2 regions of the Streptomyces sp. NPDC048411 genome follow, and region 1 is predicted to be linked to the other one. Evidence: riboswitches for the same ligand, from Rfam matches in the RefSeq annotation. Region 1 holds a riboswitch; the other holds the start of a gene.

Region 1 (4,311 bases):
GAGGGGCTGCTTGGTCCTGGTGCGGAGCCAGTACGACCGACTGTCCGGGGAGGTCGTGTTGGCGAAGATCTTGCCGTCCGGGCCGGGGGTGTCCCAGGCCATGCCCATTTCGACCATGTGCACGTCGACGCCTGCCTGCGCGAGACGCAGCGCGGCAACGGAGCCGCCGTATCCGGTGCCGATGACCAGGGCCGGGACATGGGCCCCGGAGTCGATCGGGGCGGTTGCGGAGCCGACCCCGGCCTGGGCCGGGGTGGTGTGACCCGCGAGGGCCACGGCTCCTAAAATAGAACCAGTTCCTGCGATGAACCTTCGACGCGAAACGCCCTTGGGGCCTGCATTGTGCATGGTAAAGTCACTCATGTGACACGCCTCACTCTCCAGAGAGTGAAACTGGTTCTACTGCTGTTCGCGCGTTAAGTCACTACATACCGATGGGTAACATGCGCCCGACGGAGGCGCCCCGGATCAATGCCGTGCGTCAGGCGGGCCGGCCTCAGTGGCCCGAACCTGGTCCCACCCTAGGCATCGATTCGATTGATCCATGACCATTCACAGGTGACCGATCGGGTCGGCCTGGCCATATCGGCGTTGGGTGTTCTGCTCTGCCTCATGCTCGTCATGGGTGCGCTGCAGGCGTATCCGGCCGGAGATGAGTCGGGATGGTCAGTCGCGTGTGCATGCCTGCTGCAGGCCACTACTCTCTGGCAGCTGGTGCGTGACATCCGACGACGCCGCCGGATGCGAAGCGAGGCGGGCTGACTTCTCGACTTCTGCATGGTCTCCCGTGCACTACACCGACGGGAACGGGTGGCGAAGCCCCATCGGACCCTCGCCACCCGTCATGCCTGAATCAACGCAACCGGGCGTCAGTAGGCCCCGAACACGTTGTCGATCGAGCCGTACTTGGCGGCGGCGTAGTTGCACGCGGCCGTGATGTTGGCGACCGGGTCGTAGGGGTCCATCGACGTACCGGGCACATGGTAGGCCCGGAACGTGGGGTCGATGACCTGCAGGAGCCCCTTGGACGGCGTGCCCTTGGCGGCGTTCGAGTCCCAGTTGTTGATGGCCCGGGGGTTGCCCGCGGACTCGCGCATGATGTTGCGGTGGATGCCATTGTAGCTGCCGGGGATGCCGTGCTGGGCCATGACGGCCAGCGACTCCTTGATCCAGCCGTCGAGGTCGTTCGTGTACGTCGCAGGCTTCGCGGTGACGGCAGCGGCGGTACTCGTGGCCGTCGTGGACTCGACTGCCGCGGGCGCGGTGGCGCCGATGGTGAGCTTCTGGCCCGCGTGAAGGACGCCGGGGTCTGCTCCGATGACCGCTCGATTGTCCTTGTACAGCTGCTGCCAACCGCCGCTCACGGAATAGCTCAGGGCGATCTTGTAAAGGGAATCGCCGGCTATCACGGAATAGACGGTGGGCGTAGCTGCCCGCACGGCAGTCGGCTTGGCGGGGGCGGCAGCGGGCGCCACTGTCTTGGCGACGGCGGCGGTGGCAGGCTGCGCCGGCGCTGCCGAGGCAACGGTTGCCCCGATCATCGGAAGCGCGAGAGCGGCTCCGCCCGTGCTCACGGCGATGAATCCGCGAGTCAGCGAACTGGACTTACGACGACGGTGGTTAACCTGTGCGGGCATGGCGCATTCCTCTCCGTCGCCTACGAGGTGAGCTGTCGGGTTGAGGCTGGAGTTGCCTCGCCGTATGGGAATACGACTTCACCCCTAGCCGTTCCGGATACCGGATCGGCGGATTGCGCGGGTCCCCCGCTCCTGCCGTACGTGAATGGTCGGGTTCCCGGACGGCGGCAGGATTCGGCGTTCCATCCGGATTGACGGTGACCGTAGGCGAGAAACTCCGACCTGAACAAGCCCCCATTTCTCGATCACAATTCATTTACAAGATCGAGTCGCGGAAATTTTCGCAATCCACCCCGGTCCGCAAAGCCAACTTTCTTGGCGCAGAAGGGAACCGGGCGACACGTCGCTGCGTCCGCGGGCCCGGAAGGTGACTCTCGCCACTCGGTCCGAAAAGGGCGATTTGCCCGGCGCGCAGACCCTCGGGCCTGCTCGGGTTACGCATTCACCAGAGCAGCGAGCAACTTCCCTTTATCGCCAAAATTGCGACATTCAGGAGATTTTGGCGTCAGGGGCAGGCACCCGGCCTTCGACTCGCCGGGAAGGGCGTCCCCGGGGAAACGGCCGGGAGCGACCGCGCGTCACCCGCCTGCGCCGACTGCGGCGCGCGAGTGGCCGCCCACCGGCCAGGTCGTGCAGGTTCACGCGAACGACACCATGGCGGCCGCACGAGATGCCGCACACCTTCGGCGTGGCCATGATGGTGCGGAAGAACGCCCTGCCCACCCGCCGGAACCGTCCGGCAGCACGAGAGAGGTGATGGCGATGGAGCTGTTCCCGCCCATGCCGCTCGCCGAGTGGCGTGACACCAAAGAGACGCTCCACCGCTTCGCGCAGGTCGTCGGAAAGATCCGCCTCGCGGCCAGTGTCCGGCGCAATCACTGGTGGAACGTTCCGTTTCACCTCACGGGCCGCGGTATCACCACCCGCCCCATGGGGCAGATCGACGGAAACCCGATTTTCACGGTGGACTTCGACTTCGTCGGCCATCGACTCGTCATCACAAGACTGGACGGCGTGATGGTCTCGTTCCCGCTTTCGGGCCAGTCCGTGGCGTCCTTCCACCAGAAGGTCATGGCTGCCCTGGACACGCTGGGCATCAAGGTGGATATCAATTTGCCCAAGCCATTCGATCTGCCTGACGCCGACCGGCCGTTCGCCGAGGATACGGAGCACGCGGCATACGATCCCGAACAGGCCAACCGGTATTGGCAGGTCCTCAGTCAAGTGGCCCTGGTACTGGAGGAATTCGCCGCGCGATTTTCGGGGAAAGTCAGCCCCGTGCACCATTTCTGGCACACCTTCGATATTGCTCACACCCGCTTTGCGGAGCGTCAGATCGACCAGCCCCAGCAGATCGACCCGGTGACGCGAGAGGCCTACTCCCGGGAAGTGATCAGCTTCGGTTTCTGGTTCGGTGACGACACGTTCGCCGCGCCCGCGTTCTACTCGTACACCGCTCCCGAACCGGCGCGGCTGGCGGAGGAACCGCTCACTCCGGTGTCGGCGCAATGGGTGGATCGTGGCGGCAGCCACCTGGCGGTGCTGCCGTACGACGCGGCCCGCACCGAGAGCGATCCCCGTGCGGCCGTACTCGCCTTCTACGAAAGCGCCTATCAGGCCGGAGCGGGGCGCGCCGGCTGGGACATCGACCGTCTCGCCTGTCCCGGCGGGATCACCGATCCGTGCCTGAGGACCCGTGCGTCTGCCGGTGGGTGAGGAGCGCGGCTTCAGTGCAGCTGCCGCTCCCGGTCCGCGGGGACCTTGCCCTGGGGACCCGGGGTCGGCTGGGCGACCGGATGCGAGGTGGGCAGGAGCCGCTCCAATCCCTCGTCATATTCCTCGGTCTCGATCTCGCCTCGCCCTCACCCTCACCCTCCCGGGACGGTCGGCTGCGGGGCCCGGTGGCTGCCGAGCCGCCGCCGCAGTGCGGCGAGCCGGGGACGGCGTTCGTGCAGTTCAGCGGAGTGGCGGTCGAGTTCCTCGCCAAGGCGTTCAGCGCGTTTGTCGATGTCCAGCTCATCGAGAATGCGGTCGACCTCGGCGAGCAGCGCACCGTGCAGTTGCCACTGTCGGGGGTGCTCCTGGACGTCCTCCAGCAGAAGGTCGGCCACCACGTCCCGAGTGGCGCGACTGGCGGCCAGTGCGGCGGCAAGTCGCGACTCCGCCTCCTCGGCATTGGCGGACACCGGGGTGGTGATCAGCGTGGAGAAGCTCTCGATGGCGTCGGCCATCTGCGCGAAGAGTTCCCGGAGCGAAGCGGCCACGTCCTGCGGGAACATGGTTTCCCCGGTCCGGGCTTTGGCCAGGTCCGTCAGCGTGCGGGCCAGCACACGGAGGACAACGGCACAGATCTCCAGTGTGTCGAGTCCGGTACGCAGGACGATGCGGTACAGAAGGCCCTGCCGGATCCGGGGGTTGAGCAGGAGGCTCTCCTCGGCCTGCCGGAGCGAGGCGTCGACGGCCACGATGTCGTGGTCCAGTCTGCGGGCGTCGTGCAGTCTCGCCGCCGCCTCCGGGACGGAGATGTGGCCGCCGACCTCCTCGCCAATGGCCCGGAACATCCGTCCCATCTCCCGCGCCAGTTCGTCGATGGACACGCCCGCGTTCTGCACCCATACGGGCGGTGCGAGCAGGTTGAACAACAGGCCGACGCCCGCACCGATCAGGGTCTCCA
Region 2 (4,311 bases), on a different contig from region 1:
CGAGGCGGCGACGTCGAGCGCGAGCGCGATGTCCTTGCCCGGGGCGTAACCGGCTTCCTTGATGGCCTCGATGATGAGGTCCAGGGCGGCGCGGTTCGACTCCAGGTTCGGCGCGAAGCCGCCCTCGTCGCCGAGACCGGTCGACAGGCCCTTGGTCTTCAGGACCTTCTTCAGCGTGTGGTAGACCTCGGCGCCCCAGCGCAGGGCCTCGGAGAAGGACTCCGCGCCGATCGGCGCGATCATGAACTCCTGGATGTCCACGTTGGAGTCGGCGTGCGACCCACCGTTGAGGATGTTCATCATCGGGACGGGCAGCAGGTGCGCGTTCGGGCCACCGAGGTAGCGGAACAGCGGCAGGTCCGAGGCCTCGGACGCGGCGTGCGCGACGGCCAGCGAGACGCCGAGGATGGCGTTGGCGCCGAGCGAGCCCTTGTTCTCGGTGGCGTCCAGGTCGAACATGGCCTGGTCGATCAGCCGCTGCTCGGTGGCGTCGTAGCCGACGAGCTCCGGGCCGATCTGCTCGATCACGGCGAGGACGGCCTTCTCGACGCCCTTGCCCTGGTAGCGGTTGGGGTCACCGTCGCGAAGCTCAATGGCCTCGAACGCACCGGTGGAGGCGCCGGACGGCACAGCAGCACGGCCCGTGCTGCCGTCGTCGAGGCCAACCTCGACCTCGACCGTGGGGTTTCCGCGGGAGTCGAGGATTTCCCGGGCTACGACGACGTCGATGGACGGCACGAGGCATCTCCTTCTGGGATATGACGCTGGTTGTGCAGGGTCGCTTTGGCCTTGCGACAAGAGCCTAACCGGCTGGGCCGCCTCGGTCCGCCGACCGCCCGCCCCCTGGGACGAAAAAGGACCCAAGGGCACTCGTAGCAGGGCAAAGGTCCAGATTTCTACTGGACGGTAACGACAACGGTTGAACAGTGAATACGAAAAACCCCGACCCGGCACGTACGGGGGAATCCGCGCCGGGTCGGGGTGCTCGGGGAGGAGAGAGCCCGTGTCTACGGGGAGCCCGTGTCCACGGAGCGCCCGTCCTACTTCGTCAGGTGGAGCTGCTGACCCGGGTAGATCAGGTCGGCGTCCTGGACGATGTCCTTGTTCAGCTTGAAGAGCTGCTGCCAGCCGCCCTTCACCTTGTGCTGCGCGGCGATCTTGCTGAGCGAGTCGCCGGACTTCACCGTGTACTCGCCGTCGCCCTTGGCGACCTTCTCGCCGGTCGGCGTGGTGACGGTCTTCTTGGGGGCGGTGCCGCGGTCCGCGCGGGAGGCGGCGGGGGCCTCGGTGCGCTCGGCCGGCTTCGGCGCGGCCTGCTTCGGCGCGGCCTGCTTCGACTGCTGCGCCGGGGCGTTCTGCTGCGCGGTGGAACCGGTGTCGACACCCGGGTCGACACCATCGTTGGTGAGGCGACCGGCGCCGGCACAGCCCCAGGCACCCGGGCCCTGCATGGCGAGGAGCTTCTCGGCGGTGGCGATCTGCTGAGCCTTGGTGGCGAGGTCGGCACGCGGGGCGTACTGCGTACCACCGGCGGCGGCCCAGCTGGACTGCGAGAACTGCAGGCCGCCGTAGTAGCCGTTGCCGGTGTTGATGGACCAGTTGCCACCGGACTCGCACTGGGCGACGGCGTCCCACGTGGCGACGGAGGCGGCGGAGGCACCGGTCGCACCCATCAGAGGAGCGGCGATGGCGGCACCGGTGACACCGGCGAGCGTGGCGACACGGACGGCCTTGGACGGGCGACGGTGCTTGCCCTTGCTGTTCAGCAGCATGGAACTTCTCCTCACCGACGCCTACGAGGTGAGCTGTCGGGTTCGGGCCAAGTGAGTTGCCCGGTCGCATGTCCTAGCACGCGACTTCACCCCGAGCCGGTCCTGACGGTCTTTCGACCATCGGGCCCGGCGGCTTACCTGGGTCCCCCGCTCCTGCCTACGGCGCTTTACGCGTCTGTTCCCTTCGACCGACGGCAGGATTCGGCGTGACGGTCGACGGGGCCCGCGGTGCGAGCGGTTCCGACCGTAAACGTATGCAACCTCGACATTCAAAGATGGGCATAACGGACAATCAGTCCTTACCTGCATCCGAATGCGCAGCGTTTTCGCAGGTGAGGGGCGATGCGGACAGACCCGGCAGGCGCGACACGCCAATTGACGCAAAGAGACCCATGTCTCACTTACGCATAAGCGGACATAGGTCCCTGAACTACCCCGGTTTCTGGGGTGCTTTTAGCCGTTTATCAGACTGCTCTCACTTCGACTTCACGCCGAGATCGAGGCTCTGGCCAGGCAGGATGAGGTCCGGGTCGCCGCCGACCGCACCCTTGTTCGCCTTGTAGAGAGCGGGCCATCCGCCGGGAACCTTCTGTGCGTCAGCAATCGCCGAGAGGTTGTCGCCCGGCCGGACGGTGTAATCGCCGTCGGCCGCCACCGCGCGCGTGTCGCGCCCCTCACTGTTGCCGCGGGAAGCATGCCGGCCCGAGTCCCGGCCACCGCCCCTGCCCGCACCCTGACTCACCTCGGAGGCCGGCGCGCCACGGTGCTTGCCACCCGCCTCATTTCCGGGGACGTCGGACTTCTGGGGCGAGTCAGACGAATCAGACTTCTTGGACGGTGATGTGGCTGACGGCTCTGCCGACGGCTTGTGCGACGCGTTGCCCGACGCCTTGTGCGACGCCTTGTGCGACGCCTTGGCGGACGGCGCCTCGGACGCGTCCCCGCCCTTCGCCGGTTCGGCCGACGGCACGACTCCCGGGTCGACCCCCGGCAACACCCCGTCCTCCGTGAGCCCGGAGATGCCCGCACAGCTGGGCCACGCCTTCGGCCCCTGGTCCTCCAGGACCTTCTCGGCGACCGCTATCTGCTGTGAGCGGCTGGCGAGGTCCGCGCGCGCGGCGTACGCCTCACCGCCGTACGACTTCCAGGCATCCTGCGAGAACTGAAGACCGCCGTAGAAACCGTTGCCGAGGTCGGCGCTCCACATCCCGCCGCTCTCGCACTCCGCGACCCGGTCCCAGGTCGTGGCGTCGGCGGCGTGCGCACCGGCCGCACCGAGCAGGGGAATAGCGATGGCCGAACCGGTCACGCCTGCGGCGACGACGATCGCGGGTGCCTGGCGAGGGCGACGGTGCCTGCCGTTCGCGGAGCCCATGGGATTGCCTTCCGTGTGACTGACAAGTGACTGGTGAGTCGAACGGTGAACGTAGCGGCACTCGAACGCTTGTCACAAGTCGATGCAGCGCAGATCACGTGAAAGTCACAGAGTTGACAGAGTGTCACCCTCATCGGAACGCCGGCCGGGACCGAACTCCACCGGAAGCGTGCGCAGACCACGCATGATGAGTCCGCCACGCCAGCGCACATCGGCAGGTTCCACCGCAAGCCGCACATCCGGGAGGCGCCTCAACAGCGTGGCCAGGGCAGCCTGTCCCTCCAGTCGCGCAAGCGGTGCTCCCAGGCAGTAATGGATGCCGTGCCCGTATCCAAGGTGCTGATTGTCACGCCGCGCGAGGTCAAGGGTGTCCGGGTTCGCGAACCGTTCCGGGTCCCGGTCGGCGGCGGCGAGCACCACCAGTACGGGGTCACCCGCCACGATCCGCTGCCCGCCGAGGATCAGCGGCTCGGTGGCGAACCGCCAGGTCGCCAGCTCCACCGGACCGTCGTACCGCAGCAGCTCCTCGATACCGGTCTCCAGCAGCCCTGTCTCCCCCGCGTCGAGCGAGCGCTGCAGCCGCTCCCGCTGCTCCGGATTGCGCAGCAGGGCGTACATCCCGTTGCCGATCAGGTTGACCGTCGTCTCGAATCCCGCGAAGAGGAGGATGAAGGCCATGGCGGCGGCCTCGTTCTCGGTGAGGTGCTCGCCGTGGTCACTGGCCCGGATCAGTCCCGAGATCAGGTCCTCCCCCGGGTTCTCCCGCTTCCGGTGGATGAGCTCCGCGAGATAGCCGCGCATCTTCTTCACCGACCGGGCCACCCCGCCGCGCGGACCGCCGCCGTGGCGGATCATCATCCCCGCCCAGTCCCGGAAGTCGTCCTGGTCCTCGCGCGGGACGCCGAGCAGGTCGCAGATCGCATAGATGGGGAGCGGGAACGCGAAGTCGTGAATGAGGTCCGCGGATCCCTCCTCGATGAAGTTGTCGATGAGGCGGTCCGTCAGCTCCTGCACGCGCGGGGCGAACTCAGCGACCCGGCGCGGCGTGAACGCCTTCGAGACCAGTCGGCGCAGCCTGGTGTGGTCGGGCGGGTCGATGTTCAGCAGATGCGTCATCAGCTCCGCCTTGCGCTCGCCCGGGATGCCGGTCTTCCCCTTGGCGTG

The links. A riboswitch is a leader RNA that binds a small molecule or an ion and turns the genes downstream of it on or off. The one in region 1 is predicted to bind cyclic di-AMP.
Region 2: it holds a riboswitch for cyclic di-AMP, as region 1 does, so the genes downstream of both, AB0915_RS20340 (transglycosylase family protein) here and AB0915_RS35875 (LysM peptidoglycan-binding domain-containing protein) in region 1, are expected to answer to the same signal.

The regions. Positions count from the first base shown of each region.
Region 1 covers NZ_JBEZKL010000188.1:3,752-8,062, forward strand. Annotated here, with positions in the region: gene AB0915_RS35870 (GMC oxidoreductase) at 1-363, opposite strand, end outside; gene AB0915_RS35875 (LysM peptidoglycan-binding domain-containing protein) at 870-1,637, opposite strand; cyclic di-AMP (ydaO/yuaA leader) riboswitch at 1,642-1,827, opposite strand; gene AB0915_RS35880 (DUF5996 family protein) at 2,400-3,353, shown strand; gene AB0915_RS35885 (aromatic acid exporter family protein) at 3,506-4,311, opposite strand, start outside.
Region 2 covers NZ_JBEZKL010000054.1:36,482-40,792, forward strand. Annotated here, with positions in the region: gene eno (phosphopyruvate hydratase) at 1-738, opposite strand, end outside; gene AB0915_RS20340 (transglycosylase family protein) at 1,041-1,772, opposite strand; cyclic di-AMP (ydaO/yuaA leader) riboswitch at 1,776-1,947, opposite strand; gene AB0915_RS20345 (transglycosylase family protein) at 2,248-3,147, opposite strand; gene AB0915_RS20350 (cytochrome P450) at 3,253-4,311, opposite strand, start outside.